2 linked regions of the Streptacidiphilus albus JL83 genome follow. The protein of the gene in region 1 interacts with the protein of each later gene in a pairwise test. Links are inferred from orthologs where the notes say so. Each region holds a gene or a part of one and is shown on either strand. Other genes may lie near its edges. The genes, in order: lpdA and pcrA.

Region 1 (8,728 bases):
GCCGACGTCGCCGACGGCCTGGGCAGCAACAAGCCGCCGGAGGCGGCGCTGCGGATCATGAAGGCCTCGGACATCGGGCCCTTCGGGGTGCTGGTGCTGCTGCTGGTGATGCTGGCTCAGATCGCGGCGCTGGAGCGGGCGTTCGAGGCGGGCACGGCCCAGGGGGCGTGCGGCGCGGTGCTGGCCGCCGCGGTCGGCCGGGCCGCGCTGCTGCTCGGCTGCCGCACCGGCGTCCCCTCCGCCCGCCCCGACGGCCTGGGCGCGACCGTCGCCGGGACGGTGCGCACCGGATCCGCGCTGGTGGCGGCGGTGCTCACGGCGGCGGCGCTGGCCGCGGCCGGCTGGGCCACCGGCGGCCACGGCGGTCACGGCGCGCGCCTGGCGCTGGCCGCGCTGCTCGCCCTGGTCTGCGGGCCGGTGTGTTCTTCGCTGCTCCTGGCCCGTTGCGTGCGACGCTTCGGGGGGATCACCGGCGATGTCCTGGGTGCGATGGTGGAGACCTCGGCGACCGCCGCCGTGGTGCTCTGGGCCCTGTTCGCCGCCTCCTGACGCCGACCGACAGGCTTCTGACAGTCCGACATGCCGCGTGACACCACAAGCTGTGGTGACTCGAACCCCCCTGGGGGGCGCGGCTTTCCAGCATGCGGACTACCATGCAAGACGAGGTGCCCGGACCCAGTCGTGGCACCGCGAACCCTCGCCTCCTCAGCACCCGGCCGAGGACCGCATACAGAACAGGACGCATTACGTGACTTCAGTGTCTCTGAGCACCTCCGCGGCCAACGCGCTGCGCGCGGACGCCGTCGTCGTGGCGGTGGCCAAGGGCCCCAAGGGCCTCGTCCTCGCCCCGGGCGCCGAGACCGTCGACGAGGCGTTCGACGGCAAGCTCGCCGCCGTCCTCACCACCCTGGGCGCCACCGGGGCCGAGGGCGACTCCGTGAAGCTGCCGGCCCCGGCCGGCGTCAAGGCTTCGCTGATCCTGGCCGTCGGCCTGGGTGACGCGACCGAGGGCGACGCCTTCGACGCCGAGGCCCTGCGCCGCGCCGCCGGCACCGCCGCGCGTGCTCTCCACGGCTCCAAGAAGGCCGCCTTCGCGCTGCCGCTGGCCGACGCCGCCGCCGTCGAGGCAGTCGCCCTGGGCGCGCTGCTCGGCGCGTACACCTTCACCGCGTTCCGCAGCGAGGCCGCCCTGGCCGGCGGCAAGGACCCGCTGGCCGAGATCGCCCTGGTCGGCGCCAAGCGCGGGGACAAGGCGAACAAGGCCGCCGTCGACCGGGCCACCGTCGTCGCCGAGGAGATGAACCGCACCCGCGACCTCATCAACACCCCGCCGAACGACCTCTTCCCGAAGTCCTTCGCCGACATCGTCACCACCGTCGGCAAGGAGCACGGCCTCAAGGTCGAGGTGCTGGACGAGAAGGCGCTGACCAAGGGCGGCTTCGGCGGCATCATGGGCGTCGGCATCGGCTCCGCGCGCCCGCCGCGCCTGGTCAAGGTCGCCTACACCCACCCCAAGGCCAAGCAGACGCTCGCCTTCATCGGCAAGGGCATCACCTACGACTCGGGCGGCATCTCGCTCAAGCCGGCCGGCCACAACGAGACCATGAAGTGCGACATGTCCGGCGCCGCCGCCGTGTTCGCCGCCGTGGTCGCGGCCGCCCGCCTCGGGCTGCAGGTCAACGTCACCGGCTGGCTGGCGCTGGCGGAGAACATGCCCTCGGGCTCGGCCACCCGCCCCGGCGACGTGCTCAAGATGTACGGCGGCAAGACCGTCGAGGTGCTGAACACCGACGCCGAGGGCCGGCTGGTGCTGGCCGACGCGATCGTCCGCGCCGGCGAGGAGAAGCCCGACGCGATCGTCGACGTGGCGACCCTGACCGGCGCCATGATGATGGCGCTGGGCAGCCGCACCTTCGGCATCATGGCCAACCAGGACGACTTCCGGGACAAGGTCTTCGCCGCGGCCACCGCCGCCGGCGAGCAGTCCTGGCCGATGCCGCTCCCGGCCGAGCTGCGCAAGGGCATGGAGTCCCCGACCGCGGACATCGCCAACATGGGCGACCGGATGGGCGGCGGCCTGGTGGCCGGCCTGTTCCTGCAGGAGTTCGTCGCCGAGGGCATCTCCTGGGCGCACCTCGACATCGCCGGACCGGCGTTCCACGAGGGCGCGCCCTACGGCTACATCCCCAAGGGCGGCACCGGCTCGGCCGTGCGCACCCTGGTCCAGCTCGCCGAGGAGGCTTCGGCCGGAGCTCTGTAGCACCCCGGTCCCGACCGGTTCGAGGGGCGGCCCGCGCGGAATGCGCGGGCCGCCCCCGGCGTTCGCCATGAGCGCAACCGCACGGGCATCCGAGTGATGAGTGGACCGCAGGGCACCGCTGAGCGGGCTCACCGCGTCCACAGAGCGACCCGGGACATCATGCGGTGTGAACAAGTGCGAGGATGTATATCCGGCACGACTGGTCTCCCCACAAGGGAGTACCCAACCCCGGCCGGAGATCGACCGGGACGATCCGCACCCCTTTTGCATGGAGGACGTGACGTGGCGAACGACGCCAGCACCGTTTTCGACGTTGTCATTCTCGGAGGCGGAAGCGGCGGATACGCCGCCGCGCTGCGGGCGGCCCAGTTGGGGCTGCAGGTGGCCCTCATCGAGAAGGGCAAGCTCGGCGGTACCTGCCTCCACAACGGCTGCATCCCGACCAAGGCTCTGCTGCACGCGGGAGAGGTCGCCGACCAGACCCGCGAGAGCGCGGGCTTCGGCGTGAAGGCCACCTTCGAGGGCATCGACATCCAGGGCGTCCACGCCTACAAGGACGGCGTCATCGCCGGCCTGTACAAGGGCCTGCAGGGCCTGGTGGCCAGCCGCAAGATCACCTACGTGTCCGGTGAGGGCCGCCTCTCGTCCCCGACCACGGTGGACGTCAACGGCGAGCGCTACACCGGCCGCCACATCCTGCTGGCGACCGGCTCCGTGCCGAAGTCGCTGCCCGGCCTGGCCATCGACGGCGACCGGGTCATCTCCTCGGACCACGCGCTGACCCTGGACCGGGTCCCGCAGTCCGTGATCGTGCTCGGCGGCGGCGTCATCGGCGTCGAGTTCGCGTCGGTCTGGAAGTCCTTCGGGGCCGAGGTCACCATCATCGAGGCGCTGCCGCACCTCGCCCCGCTGGAGGACGAGAACTCCTCCAAGCTGCTGGAGCGGGCCTTCCGCAAGCGCGGCATCAAGTTCGAGCTGGGCGCCCGCTTCGCCGGTGTCGAGTACACCGCGACCGGTGTCCGCGCCTCGCTGGAGAACGGCAAGCAGGTCGAGGCCGAGCTGATGCTCGTCGCCGTCGGCCGCGGCCCGGTCTCGGCCGGCCTGGGCTACGAGGAGGCGGGCGTCGCGACCGACCGCGGCTACGTCCTCGTCGACGAGTACATGCAGACCAACGTCCCGACCATCTCCGCGGTGGGCGACCTGGTCCCGACCCTGCAGCTGGCGCACGTCGGCTTCGCCGAGGGCATCCTCGTCGCGGAGCGGCTGGCCGGCCTCAAGGTCGTCCCGATCGACTACGACGGCGTGCCGCGCGTCACCTACTGCAACCCCGAGGTCGCCTCCGTCGGCATCACCGAGGCCAAGGCCAAGGAGCTGTACGGCGCGGACAAGGTGGTCGTCGCCAAGTTCAACCTGGCCGGCAACGGCAAGTCGAAGATCCTGAAGACCGCCGGCGAGGTCAAGCTGGTCCAGGTCAAGGATGGCGCCGTGGTCGGCGTCCACATGGTCGGCGAGCGCATGGGCGAGCAGGTGGGCGAGGCCCAGCTGATCTACAACTGGGAGGCCCTGCCCAACGAGGTCGCCCAGCTGATCCACGCGCACCCGACCCAGAGCGAGGCCCTCGGCGAGGCCCACCTGGCGCTGGCCGGCAAGCCGCTGCACAACCACGACTGACGTCCCTCGCACCGCGTCCGACCCGGGGGCTGCCCCCGGAGCCCCAGGGCCACCCATCCGCACGCACCACAAGGAGCAACTGAAACCATGGCGGTCTCAGTAACACTGCCCGCGCTCGGCGAGAGCGTGACCGAGGGCACCGTCACCCGCTGGCTCAAGGCCGAGGGTGAGCGCGTCGAGGTCGACGAGCCCCTGCTCGAGGTCTCCACCGACAAGGTCGACACCGAGATCCCGGCGCCCGTGTCCGGCATCCTGGCCTCGATCAAGGTCGCTGAGGACGAGACGGTGGAGGTCGGCGCCGAGCTGGCCGTCATCGACGACGGCACCGGCGCGCCCGCGCCGGTCGCCGCACCCGTGGCCGCGCCGGTCGCCGAGCCGGCGCCGGTCGCCGCCGCTCCGGCCCCGGTCGCCGCGCCCGCCCCGTGGCCGCCGCGCCCGCCCCGGTCGCCGCCCCGGCTCCGGCCGCCGCCCCGGCCGCGCCGGTCGCCGGCACCCCGGTGCTGCTGCCCGCCCTGGGCGAGAGCGTCACCGAGGGCACCGTCACCCGCTGGCTCAAGGCCGAGGGCGACACCGTCGAGGCCGACGAGCCGCTGCTCGAGGTCTCCACGGACAAGGTCGACACCGAGATCCCGGCCCCGGTGTCCGGTGTCCTGGTGAAGATCAGCGTCGGCGAGGACGAGACGGTGGAGGTCGGCGCGGAGCTGGCCGTCATCGGCGTCGCCGGTGCCGCCCCCGCTGCCGCCCCGGCCCCGGTCGCCGCTGCTCCGGCCCCGTCGCCGCCCCGGCACCGGCCCCCGTGGCCGCTGCTCCGGCGCCGGTCGCCGCGCCCGCCCCGGTCGCCGCGCCCGCCCCGGCCCCGGTCGCCGCCCCCGTGGCCGCTCCGGTCGCCGCCCCGGCCCCGGTCGCCGCTGCCCGGCCCCGGTCGCCGCTCCGGCCCCCGTGGTCGCTGCTCCGGCCGCGCCGGTCGCCGACGCCGGCGACGCCTACGTCACCCCGCTGGTCCGCAAGCTCGCGGCCGAGCAGGGTGTCGACCTGGGCTCGCTGGAGGGCTCCGGCGTCGGCGGTCGCATCCGCAAGCAGGACGTCATCGCCGCCGCCGAGGCAGCCCGCGCCGCCGCTGCGGCCACGGCCGCCCCGGCCGCCGCCGCGAAGGCCCCGGCGACCATCGCCGAGGCCTCGCCGCTGCGCGGACAGACCGTCAAGCTGACCCGGATGCGCAAGGTCATCGCCGACAACATGCTCAAGGCGATGCAGACCACCGCGCAGCTCACCACCGTGGTCGAGGTGGACGTCACCAACATCATGCGGCTGCGCGCCAAGGCCAAGGCGGGCTTCCAGGCCCGCGAGGGCGTCAAGCTCTCGCCGATGCCGTTCTTCGTGAAGGCCGCGACCGAGGCGCTCAAGGCGCACCCGGTGGTCAACTCCACCCTCAACGACGCCGAGGGCACGATCACCTACCACGCGACCGAGAACGTCGGCATCGCGGTGGACACCGAGAAGGGCCTGATGGTCCCGGTCATCCACGACGCGGGCGACCTCAACATCGCCGGCATCGCCAAGAAGACCGCCGACCTGGCCGCCCGCACCCGGGACAACAAGGTCAAGCCGGACGAGCTGTCCGGTGGCACCTTCACCGTCACCAACACCGGCTCGCGCGGGGCGCTGTTCGACACCCCGATCTTCACCCCGCCGCAGGTGGCGATCCTCGGCATCGGCGCGACGGTCAAGCGTCCCGTCGTGATCGAGAGCCCGGAGCTCGGCACCACCATCGCCGTCCGCGACATGGTCTACCTGGCCCTGTCGTACGACCACCGCGTGGTCGACGGCGCCGACGCCGCCCGCTTCCTGGGCACCGTCAAGGCCCGCCTGGAAGAGGGCGCCTTCGAGGGCGACCTCGGCCTGTAAGGCCACCCCGCACCACGGCACCACCCCGCTGCCCCCGTCCCGCCCCGGCGAGACGGGGGCAGCGGTGCGTTCGGGGATCTACCCGGCCGGTGTCGGCGGCTGCAAGTACGGTGGTCCCACCAGCGGGGAGCGGGGCGGGTGGGGAAGCGGGGGCACGCGTGGAACGGCAAGCGGTCAGGGATCTCGTCGTGGTGCTGCCGGGCATCATGGGCAGTCGGCTGAGCAAGGACGGGCACGAGGTCTGGGGCCTGTCCGGCTCGGCGCTGCGGCGCGGGATCCGGACGTTCGGCGGTTCGGTGCGGCAGTTGACGCTCCCGCAGGACCTCGGCGACGAGCACCCGGGCGACGGGGTCGAGGCCACCGGACCGATGCGTGACGTCCACGGCCTGCCCGGGATGAGCCCGCTGATCAGCGGCTACACCGACCTGCTGGACTGGCTGGAGCGGAGCTTCACCCTCGATCGCGAGGACGCCCAGGGCACGCCCAACCTCGTCGCCTTCGGCTACGACTGGCGGCTCTCCTGCCGCTACAACGCCGAGCGGCTGCGGGTGACCGTCGACCGGGCGCTCGGCCGCTGGCGGGCCAGCCGGCCGGAGCGGGCCGAGGCCGAAGTCGTGCTCATCTGCCACTCGATGGGCGGCCTGGTCGCCCGCTACTACGCCGAGTGCCTGGGCGGGGCCGAGGTCGTCCGGCGCATCATCACCCTGGGCACCCCGCACCGGGGTTCGCTGGACGCCCTGCAGTCGCTGGTGCACGGGGTACCCGGCCTGAGCGGCTTCGCCCGGAGCCTGCCCTCGCTGCACCAGCTGCTGCCCGACTACGCCTGCCTGGTCGACGGCGGCAGGGGTCTGCTGCGCGTCGACGAGATGCCGGGGCTCCCCGGGGTGGATCCGAAGTTGCTGGCGGACGCCGCCGAGTTCCATGCCCGGATCCGGGCGGGCGGCGGAGGGTACGAGCTGATGCCGGTGACGGGCGTGCTCCAGCCGACGCTCACCACCGGTACCTACTCCGCCGGGAGCGTACTGGGCCTGGAGACCATCGGCGCGAGCGACGAGGGCGGCGACGGCCGCGTGCCCCGGCTCTCCTCCTGCCCCGACGGCTTCTCCCCCGCCTTCACCCCCAGCGAGCAGCACGGCTCGCTGCAGAACAACCCCGGCGTGCGCGACGCGATCTGGGGCTGGCTCGCATCCCAGCCGCGGTCCCATCGCGCCCCGGAGGACCAGGTCCGCTTCGGCATCAGGGCGGACGAGTACCCGTCGGCCGGGGCCGGCTGCCGGGTCGAGGCCGTCGTCCCGGAGACCTTCCGCGACTGGGATGCGCTGGCCCTGCGCGCCGAGCTGAGCCCTGTCGACGGCGGCGCGGGCCGCCCGGTGCAGCGGACCCTGGGCAATCGCGGCGAGGGCCGCTACGCCACGGAGTTCCCGCCGTCGGCCCCGGGCCTGTACCGGCTGACGGTCCGCCCGGCGTCGGCGCGGGAGGCGCAGAGCCTCACCGCACACGTGCTGGTCGGAGCGGCTGACGATGAGTGAGGAGCGCGGCACCCTGCTGGGGGTGGTGACCGAGCACTACGACCACGAGGCGGTCTTCCCCCACCTGCACGGCGCGAACGACCAACTGGAGCAGTTGGCGCAGCAGCTGAGCGAGTTCGGCTACCGGCCGGAGATCGTCAAGGACCAGCCCCTCGCCACCGTCAGGGCCCGGGTGAAGTCCTGGGCGGAAGGGCACCGCACGGACCACGGTCACTCGGCCGCGCTGGTCATCTGGTCCGGCCACGCCGAGGTCGTCGGCTCCGACCTGCGGTTCGCGGCCAGGGACAGCCTGCGGACCAAGGACCCCGATGACGCCTATGACGCGTCATCCCTGACCTACCGGGCCCTGGAGAGCGGTGCCGACCAGGTCCTCATCCTCATCGACACCTGCTTCGCCGGGGCCGTCGCGCCCCAGGCTCTGAAGCAGGCGCTGGAGCGTCGTGCGGAGCAGGCGCTCGGGCCGGGGCGCTCGGCCTGGCTGGGCATCCTGGCGAGCTGCCAGGCCGACGAGCAGGGCGACGGGGCCGGCGTCCTGCTGGAGACCGCACGGCAGCTGCTGAGCACCGGGCCGGACACGTCCGAGTACCGCCACGAGTGGAGCGTCCGCAACCGGGGCATCACCGGCGCGACCCTGGCCCAGGCGATCTGCGCGCAGTGGCCGACCGACAGCCAGCGCCCGGTCCTGGTGACCGAGGGCCGACCCACGGTCATGTTCCGGAACCCGAGGTGGCAGTCGACCCGGCGCGAGTCGCTGGTCGAACACCTCGTCCTCGCCTCGCGCGGGATCGCGCCGACCGAGGAGGGGTGGTTCTTCACCGGCCGGACCCGGGTCCTGGAGCAGATCACCGGCTGGCTGGCGGCGGGGCAACCGGGGCTGTTCCTGGTCACCGGCGGCGCGGGCTGCGGCAAGTCAGCCGTGGCCGGGCGCATCGCGGCCCTCTCCGACCCGGCGCAGCGCGCCGCCGCGCACGCCCACGGCGCCTTCGACCACACTGACCCCGATCCCGGCGAGCGCAGCATCGCCGCCTCCGTGCACCTCCGTGGCCTCGACGCGCAGCAGCTCGCCGTCGTCCTGGCCGACCGCCTCGGCCTCCCCGAGCCGCAGACCCCGGCTGCGCTGATCGACCAGCTGCAGCAGCTCCGCAACGGCGGTCAGCCGCCGGTCGCGATCGTGCTGGACGGCTTGGACGAGGCCGCACCGGAGCAGGCCCACGCCATCGCCGAGCAGGTACTCGTCCCGCTGAGCCAGCTCGCGTGCGTGCTACTGGCGACACGCGATCGGCCGTTCCGGCTCCAGCAGCAGCCGCAGGAACCCCTCGACGCGGCGCTCGCCAGAACGCTCGGGACCCGGGTCCAGCTGATC
Region 2 (8,955 bases), 3.5 Mb from region 1 along the record:
TACGGTGCCCGGGCTCCGGTGTTCGGTCCCTGGCGTCCGCTGTTCGGAGCGGATATCCGGTGGCCCTCCGAAAGCTCCGGTTGCTTGGATGCCCCATGACCATCGACTTCCCGGAGGGCTACGAGCTCTCCACCGACCCGGCCCGCCTCGACGCCGAACTGATCCACCAGTGGCTGTCGCTGGACTCCTACTGGGCCCTCGGCCGCCCCCGCGCGAAGCAGGACCGCGCCATCGCCAATTCGCTCAACTTCGGCGTCTACGACCGCGCCTCCGACGCCCAGGTCGGCTATGCCCGGGTCGTCACCGACCGGGCGACCTTCGCCTGGCTCTGCGACGTCTTCATCTCACCCGCCGTACGCGGCAAGGGCCTCGGCACCGCCCTGGCCGCCGGCGTCCGGGACCACCTCGCCCCGTACGGCCTCCGCCGCATCATGCTGGCCACGGCGGACGCCCACGGGGTCTACGCCAAGGCGGGCTTCGAGCCACTCGCCCAGCCCGAACGCTGGATGGCCCTGGGCAGCTAGCGGCGCCGGTTCCGTCCCGCCGCCCGACAGGGGCGGCGGGACGGAACCAGGAGGCCGCTACGCCGCCGCGCCCGAGCCCACATGGCCGACCACCCAGGCCACCACGTCCCGGGTCGACGCCCCGGGGGTGAAGATCTCCGCCACGCCCATCTCCTTCAGCAGCGGGATGTCGTCCTCCGGGATGATGCCGCCGCAGAAGAGCTTGATGTCCTCCGCCTCGCGCTCGCGGAGCAGCTCCACCACCTTGGCGCAGAGGGTCATGTGCGCGCCGGAGAGGATCGACAGGCCGATGCCGTCGGCGTCCTCCTGGATCGCGGTGTCCACGATCTGCGCCGGGGTCTGGTGCAGCCCGGTGTAGATGACCTCCATACCCGCGTCCCGGAGCGCCCGGGCGATCACCTTGGCCCCGCGGTCGTGGCCGTCCAGGCCCGGCTTGGCCACCACCACACGGATCGGTCCGGACACACCCATCGTTGCCTCCTGCGTCAGCGCGGACGACCCCGACCGGGTTTCCGCGTCCGTTTCCTGGTTCTGCCCCGTGCGCCCGACGTTAACAGTCGTTCGCATCGCTAGGGCGGAGGTTATCGTCCGCGCTGCCCCTGCGCCGTTTCACGGCCCCGACCGAGGGGAGAATCACACCGGAACCAACGTTCACCGCACGTTGGACCCGGCGCCGCCCGGCCGCAATCCACCCGTGCCCACCCACTTCACCCGGCACCGTGCGCCCCTGTCCGTCCGACCACGGGACCTGTCCGCCGGCCCCTGCGTCCGCCTGCACCTGGGAGTCCGGAGCCGTGAGCTGCATCCCTCTGCGCCGAACCGTCGACCTCGTCCGCGCCGCCGGGCTGGAGACCGCCGCCCTCGCCGGGCAACTGCTGCTCGCGCCGACCGGCCTCACCCCCGGCCGCTGGCCGCCGCCGGCCCCGACCTGCGTCCACCCGCCGCAGCCGTCCCGGCGCACCGGCACGGCCCCGCCCGGACACGCCCCGGTGCTGCTGCTGCACGGCCTGTTCGAGAACCGTGCCGTGTTCACCCTGCTCCGGCGCTCACTGCGCAGCCACGGCTGGGAGCATGTGCACGCCCTCGGCTACAGCCCGCTGACCGCGGACGTCCACGGCGCCGCCGTCCGCTTCGGCCGACAGGTGGTCAGCACCCGGCAGCTGTACGGGGGTGAGCGGGTCGCGGTGGTCGGCCACAGCCTCGGCGGGCTGATCGCCCGCTACTACGTCCAGCACCTCGGCGGATCCGAGCACGTCCACACGGTGGCCACCCTCGGCACCCCGCACAGCGGCACCCCCACCGCGCTGCTGCTCCATCCGCTGCCGCTGGCCCGTCAACTCCTGCCGGGCAGCCGGACGCTGCGGACGCTGAGCGCCCCCGCGCCGGACTGCGACACCCGGTTCCTCTGCTTCTGGGGCGACTTCGACCCGCTGGTGCTGCCACCCGGCAGCGCCCGGCTGCTCCACCCCGACCTGCTGGTGGAGAACATCCGGGTGGCCGGGGCCGGCCATGTCTCGCTGCCGGTCCATCCCCAGGTGCTGGCCCTGCTCCGGCAGCGCCTGTCGAACCCGCCCGCCCCCGCCGTCCGACTCACTGCGGCCGAACGGCTCACCGCCTGACGGACGGCCAGTACCTGACGGACGACCAGTACCTGACGGCCGGGCTCAGAGCTTCTCCACCGGGGCGTAGCGGAGCAGCAGTTGCTTGGTGCCCTCGGTGCCGAAGTCGATGGTGGCCTTGGCGTCGTCGGCCGGGCCGGCCACGGCGACGACCGTGCCGAGACCGAAGCGGTCGTGGGTGACCCGGTCGCCGACGGCCAGCGAGACCGCCGGGCGGTCCTTCATCCGGCCCGCGCTCCTGCCCCAGCCGGCCGGCGCCGCCCGCTTGCCCGAGCCGCTGCCGAAGCCGCTGGTCAGACCGCTGGACGAGCCGCGCGAGGAGCCGCCGAAGCCGCCCCTGGCCGAGGGCGCCGCCGAGGCGGCCGAGCGCTTCTCGTCGACCAGCGTCGGCGGGATCTCCTCCAGGAAGCGCGAGGCCGGGTTGTACGAGGGCTGGCCCCAGGCCGAGCGCAGCACGGCGCGGGAGAGGTAGAGCCGCTCGCGGGCCCGGGTCAGCCCGACGTACGCCAGTCGGCGTTCCTCCTCCAGCTCCTTGGGCTGAGCGAGGGCACGCTGGTGCGGGAAGACGCCGTCCTCCATGCCGGTGAGGAAGACCACTGGGAACTCCAGCCCCTTGGCCGTGTGCAGCGTCATCAGCGTGATGACGCCCTTGTTCTCGCCCCCCTCATCATCCGGAATCTGATCCGAGTCGGCGACCAGAGCCACCCGCTCCAGGAAGCCGGCCAGGCCGCGGGCCACCGGCTCGGCGTCGGGGTCCTCGGCGTCGAGCTCCCCCTCGGCCGAGGCGAGCGCGGCCTCGGCCGCCGCCTCGGCCTGCTCGAACTCCAGGGCCACGGCCGCGAGTTCCTGCAGGTTCTCGACCCGGGTCTCGTCCTGGGGGTCGGTCGAGGCCTGCAGCTCGGCCAGGTAGCCGGTCTCCTCCAGCACCGCCTCCAGCACGGCCGCCGCACCCGCGCCCGAGTCGACCACGCCGCGCAGCTTGGCCAGCAGCTCGTTGAACTTCTTCACCGCGTTGGCCGAGCGCGCGGCCATCCCGTATGCCTCGTCCACGCGCCGCAGCGCCTCGGCGAAGGAGATCCGCTCGCGCTGGGCCAGCGCGTCGATCATCGCCTCGGCACGGTCGCCGATCCCGCGCTTGGGAACGTTGAGGATCCGCCGCAGCGGCACCGTGTCCTCGGGGTTGGACAGCACCCGCAGGTAGGCCAGGACGTCCTTGACCTCCTTGCGCTCGTAGAAGCGCACCCCGCCGACGACCTTGTAGGGCAGCCCGACCCGGATGAACACCTCTTCGAACACCCGGGACTGGGCGTTGGTCCGGTAGAAGACCGCGACATCGCCGGGGCGGGCGTCGCCGGCGTCGCACAGCCGGTCGACCTCGTCGGCGACGAACTGGGCCTCGCCGTGCTCGTCGTCCGCGACGTAGGAGACGATCCGGGCGCCGTCCGCGCCCGCCGTCCACAGGTTCTTGGCCCGGCGGTTGGTGTTGCGCTCGATCACCGCGTTGGCGGCGCTCAGGATGGTCTGGGTGGAGCGGTAGTTCTGCTCCAGCAGGATCGTGGTCGCGCTCGGGTAGTCCTCCTCGAAGTCGAGGATGTTGCGGATGGTCGCACCCCGGAAGGCGTAGATCGACTGGTCCGCGTCACCGACCACGCACAGCTCGGCCGGCGGCACCGACGCCAGCCCGGCCGCCGCCGGATTGACGTACTCGCCGTCCACCGTCATCTTGGGCCCGGAGCCGGCCGCGCCCCCGGACAGCTCCCGGACCAGGGTGTACTGGGCGTGGTTGGTGTCCTGGTACTCGTCCACCAGGATGTGCCGGAAGCGGCGGCGGTAGTACTCGGCGACGCTCGGGAACGCCTGCAGCAGGTGCACCGCGGTCATGATGATGTCGTCGAAGTCCAGCGCGTTGGCCTCGCGCAGCCGCCGCTGGTACAGGGTGTAGGCCTCCGCGAGCTTCCGCTCCATCGGGTTCTCGGCCTGCCCGGCGTAGGTCTCCTCGTCGATGAGCTCGTTCTTGAGGTTCGACACCTTCGAGGTGAAGGACTTCGGCGGGAACTGCTTGGGGTCGAGGTCCAGGTCCCGGCAGCACAGCGCCATCAGCCGCTGGGAGTCGGCCGAGTCGTAGATCGAGAAGCTGGAGGTGAAGCCCAGCAGCTTGCTCTCGCGGCGCAGGATCCGGACGCAGGCGCTGTGGAAGGTGGACACCCACATCGCCTTGGCCCGGGGGCCGACCAGGTCCTCGACCCGCTCGCGCATCTCACCGGCGGCCTTGTTGGTGAAGGTGATGGCCAGGATCTCCCCCGGCTGCACCCCCCGCGCCGCGAGCAGGTAGGCGATCCGGTGGGTCAGCACCCGGGTCTTGCCCGAACCGGCGCCGGCCACGATCAGCAGCGGCGACCCGGCGTGCACCACGGCCTCGCGCTGCTGCGGGTTCATCCCGTCCAGCAGCTGCACCGGATCCACGACGGTGCGCGGGGCGCCGTCGCGGTGGAACGCGTCCCGGCCGGGCGGCGGCGCGTCGAAACGGCCCGCGAACAGGTCGGCGGGCAGCTCCTCCTCGTAGGGGGCGTCGTCGAAGGGCGCGCCGTCGAAGGGGGCGTCGTCGTACGGCGCGTCACCCGGGGCGTCCAGGCCGGGCAGGGGGATGTCGTCAAAGAGGCTGCTCATCGTCTCCGAGTCTAGGCCGCCCCGCCGACAGCCCTCTCCAAAAGCCGGCAGCCGCCGCAAAAACCGGGAGACAGCGCCTGCGGCGACTCCGTACCGTCATCGGACATGTCACATTCGAACGACCCTGACACCGCACAGACGGTGAAGCAGTCGCGTTTCCTCTCCCTGGTGCTCCGGCACGAACCCGACCGGATCGGCCTCACCCTCGACCCGGGCGGCTGGGTCGCCGTCGACGAACTGCTGGCGGCGCTGGCCGCGCACCGGCGGCCGATGACCCGGGACCGGCTGGACCGCGTGGTGGCCGACAACGACAAGCAGCGCTTCGCCTTCGACGCCACCGGCACCCGGATCCGGGCCAGCCAGGGCCACAGCGTCCAGGTGGAGCTGGGCTACGCCGAGGCCGAACCGCCCGCCGTGCTGTTCCACGGCACCCACCCCGGCGCGCTGGCCGCCATCCGCCGCGAGGGGCTGCGCCCGATGCAGCGGCACGCCGTGCACCTCTCCCCCGACCGGGAGACGGCCGGCCGGGTCGGCGCCCGCCGGGGTCGCCCGGTGGTGCTGGTGGTGGACGCGGCCCGGATGGCCGCCGCGGGCCACCGGTTCCGGGTCAGTGCCAACGGCGTCTGGCTGACCGACGCGGTCCCGTCGGAGTACCTCGGCGGGCACGGTGCCCGGACCGGCGACCGGAGCTGAACCCGGAGCTGAACCCGGAGCCGGCGGATCCAGGTCGGTCAGACCAGTCGGCGGGCGGTCGCCCAGCGGGTCAGTTCGTGACGGTTGCTCAACTGGAGCTTGCGCAGCACCGCCGAGACATGGCTCTCGACCGTCTTCACCGAGATGAACAGCTGCTTGGCGATCTCCTTGTACGCGTAGCCGCGCGCGATCAGCCGCAGCACCTCGCGCTCCCTGGTGGTGAGCCGGTCCAGGTCCTCGTCGACCGGAGGGGTGTCGGTCGCGGCGAAGGCATCCAGTACGAAGCCGGCCAGTCGGGGTGAGAAGACCGCGTCGCCGTCGGCGACCCGGAAGATCGCGTCCACCAGGTCGGTGCCGGTGATGGTCTTGGTGACATAGCCGCGCGCGCCGCCGCGGATCACGCCGATGACGTCGTCGGCCGCGTCGGAGACCGACAGCGCCAGGAAGCGCACCGCCCCCGCGCCCTCGGGCGAGTCCGCCGGCGCGGTGCCGCCGGGCATCAGCGAGGCGCAGCGCCGCAGCACCTCGACCCCGCCGCCGCCGGGCAGGTGCACGTCCAGCAGGACCACGTCCGGCCTGGTCGCGGTGACCACCGCGACGGCCTGCTCGACATCGTCCGCCTCGCCGACCACGTCCACGCCGGTGGCCTCGGTCTGCCCGATCTCGGCGCGCACGCCGGTACGGAACATCCGGTGGTCGTCGACCAGGACGACCCGCGCCCGGCGGCCGACGGCCGCGGTTCCCTCGGTGCTCTCTTCCCCGCCCGTCATCCCTCGGCCCTCTCCATCTCAAGTTCGACCTCGGTACCGCCGGCCGGTGCCGGTCGTACCCGGGCGTGCCCGCCGTGCCGCTGCATCCGGCCGATGATCGACCCGCGCACGCCCATCCGGTCCTCCGGCACCGAGGCCAGGTCGAAACCGGGCCCGCGATCACGGACGAACACCCACACCGTATTCCCTTCGACCTCGGCATACACCGAGACCGGCTCGCCGCCGCCGTACTTGGCGGCGTTCACCACCGCCTCCCTGGTCGCCTGGACCTGGGCGGCGAGCCCCTCGTCCATCGGGCAGTCGCCGACGTGGATGAACTCGACCGGGATCCCGTGCAGGTCCTCCACCTCGGCGGCGACCGCGCGGATCGACTCGGCCAGGGTGGCCGGCGCGCCGGCGGACTCGCCGGGACCGGACGGACGGTAGAGCCACTGCCGCAGGTCCCGCTCCTGGGCACGGGCCAGCCGGGAGACCTCCTTGGAGTCGTCGGCGTTGCGGAGGATCAGGGTCAGCGTGTGCAGCACCGAGTCGTGGATGTGCGCGGCGACCTCGGCCCGCTCCTGGGCCCGGATCCGCTCGCGCCGCTCGGCGCTGAGGTCCTGCCACATCCGCAGCATGTAGGGCCCGCCGAGCAGCAGCACCCCGGCCAGGACCGCGAGCACGGCCTGGAAGACCTTGGCGAAGTCGCCGATGGAGCCGGACTCCACCAGGAAGCCGACCACCCCGGCGGCGACCAGCACCACCCCGGCGCAGAGCCGGAGCAGCGCCGAGTTCCGCTTGCCGTCGCCGAGCGAGAACCAGCGCGCCCAGCGGGCGTCGTCGGCCTGCCGCCAGACCACGGCCACCCCGAGCCCGGCCACCAGGAACGGCCAGATGTAGGGCGAACTCGACTGCTTGGTCAGGGTGTTGAAGAGCACCAGGACGCCGGCGACCAGTGCTATCAGGGCCAGCAGCGGCCCCCGGTGCGCCTCGGCCTCACCGGCGCGCGGGCGCGGCCCGGGACCGCCGAGCGGCTCGCCCTGGAGGGTCTGCTGGAGCGCCCGGCGCACCCGCCGCCAGCCGCGCTCCTCCTTGACCAGCGAGTAGGGCCCGACACTGCCCTGCTGCCAGTAGCTGGGCACGCTGCGGATGCCCAGCGGCACCGCGAACCAGAAGGCCGCGTAGAGCAGCGCACCCAGGCCGTTGCCGAGCAGCAGCACCACGAAGGCCGCGCGCACCCAGAAGACCGGGACGCCGAGGTGGGCGGCGAGCCCGTTGGCCACCCCGCTGATCATCCGTCCCTCGGGGATCCGGTAGAGCTTCCGGATGCGCACGGGCTCGGCTTCGGTGCTCTCGGGGGTGAGGTCTGCTGCTGCCACCCCCTGATCGTCACACGGTCGGGGTGTGCCGGGCATCAGGGTTGCGCAGGAACCTTCCCTGTCGTTGCCCCGAGCTGTGTCAGGGTTGGCCTCAGGGTCGGACCAGGGAGATGACGGATGGGCGCAGCGGCGGGCGGGCCGGAGGATGGCGGTATGACAGAGGAGACACCGCCCGCACCGGAGTCGGGAACGGCAGAGCCACCGGAGGGACCGCGCGCGCCGACCCGGCCGCCGCTGGAACGCAGCACCAGCCACCGGGTGGTGGCCGGGGTGTGCGGCGGACTCGGCCGCCATCTGAACATCGACCCGGTGGTGTTCCGGGTGGTCGTCGCCGTGCTCTGCCTGTCCGGCGGGGTGGGCCTGTTCATCTACGGGCTGGCCTGGTTGATCATCCCGGTCGAGCAGGACGGCCCGAGCGAGCTGAAGCGGCTGATGTCCGGGCGGGTGGACGGCCAGTCGCTGGGGGCGGTGCTGGTCACGGTGCTGGGCACCGGGATCTTCTTCTCCTACATGGGCGACAGCGACCACCTGTTCCCGCTGCTGCTGATCGCGCTGCTGGCCTTCGCCGCGCTGCGCTACGACCCGGACCGGTTCCAGGCCAGGCCGGTACCGCCGGTCGCGGACGCCTCGGCTCCGGCCGACGCCCCGCTGTCGGCCCCGGCCGGCGAACCGCAGCCGCCACGGCCGGCCGCCACCGCTGCCACGGCCACGGCCACGACCGCGGTGATCGCGACCGATGCCATCGCCCCGCCCGCCCCGGCCTGGTGGCAGCGGCTGGACCCGCTGCTGAAGCCCGGGACGACGCCACCGCCGCCGCTCGCCGATCCGGAGCCGAGCCCGTTCCGGGTGCCGCCGCCGGAGCCGCCGGCGGCCCCGGACCCCGGGCCCCGGCAGCGGGAGCAGCGGCCGGAACCGCCCCGGCGGAGGCGCTCGGCGCTCGGCTCGGTCTTCTTCTGCCTCGCGGTGATCACCGGCGGCGTGATGTGGGCCGTCGGCGTGCGCACCCACCACGGCGTGAGCCTGCTCGCGGTGCTGGCCGCCGCCCTGCTGGTGCTCGGCCTGGGACTGATCGTCGGCACCCGCTGGGGACGCGGCCGGGGCCTGGTGCTCTGGGCGACCCTGCTGACCCTGGCCGTGGCGGCGGTGGGCGCCAGCCCGGTACCGCTGCGCACCTCGTTCCAGCACATCCGCTGGGCGCCGGCGGCGGTCGGCCAGTTGGCGCCGTCCTACCAGCTGGGCTCCGGTCAGGCGACGCTGGACCTGGCCGACGTGCGGCCCGGGGCCGGACAGCAGGCGCACACCAGGGCGAGCCTGGGCGCGGGGC

What was found.
Region 2: the proteins of lpdA (region 1) and pcrA interact in binary tests that used the Escherichia coli proteins (3 or more experiments, as listed by UniProt). The link is inferred for Streptacidiphilus albus JL83 from one-to-one orthologs.

Annotation. Positions count from the first base shown.
Region 1 is NZ_JQML01000001.1:2,196,400-2,205,127, forward strand. The notes cover bases 1,759-4,736. They hold lpdA (dihydrolipoyl dehydrogenase), read left to right. Parts: upstream 1,759-2,542; coding sequence 2,543-3,931; downstream 3,932-4,736. Other genes in these bases: BS75_RS09550 (leucyl aminopeptidase), read left to right, coding at 1,759-2,260. Outside these bases: BS75_RS09545 (adenosylcobinamide-GDP ribazoletransferase), read left to right, coding at 1-549; more of BS75_RS09550, read left to right, coding at 749-1,758; BS75_RS09565 (esterase/lipase family protein), read left to right, coding at 5,995-7,365; BS75_RS09570 (tetratricopeptide repeat protein), read left to right, coding at 7,358-8,728. UniProt on the Escherichia coli protein: Lipoamide dehydrogenase is a component of the glycine cleavage system as well as of the alpha-ketoacid dehydrogenase complexes.
Region 2 is NZ_JQML01000001.1:5,722,025-5,730,979, reverse strand. Bases 1,989-5,193 are described here. They hold pcrA (DNA helicase PcrA), read right to left. Parts: upstream 4,811-5,193; coding sequence 2,189-4,810; downstream 1,989-2,188. Other genes in these bases: BS75_RS25110 (RNA 2'-phosphotransferase), read left to right, coding at 4,916-5,193; BS75_RS25120 (esterase/lipase family protein), read left to right, coding at 1,989-2,143. Also shown: BS75_RS25130 (GNAT family N-acetyltransferase), read left to right, coding at 96-524; BS75_RS25125 (cobalamin B12-binding domain-containing protein), read right to left, coding at 582-995; more of BS75_RS25120, read left to right, coding at 1,319-1,988; more of BS75_RS25110, read left to right, coding at 5,194-5,503; BS75_RS25105 (LuxR C-terminal-related transcriptional regulator), read right to left, coding at 5,542-6,273; BS75_RS25100 (PspC domain-containing protein), read right to left, coding at 6,270-7,667; BS75_RS25095 (PspC domain-containing protein), read left to right, coding at 7,785-8,955. UniProt on the Escherichia coli protein: A helicase with DNA-dependent ATPase activity. Unwinds DNA duplexes with 3'-5' polarity. Translocates on single-stranded DNA with 3'-5' polarity. Initiates unwinding more efficiently from a nicked substrate than double-stranded DNA.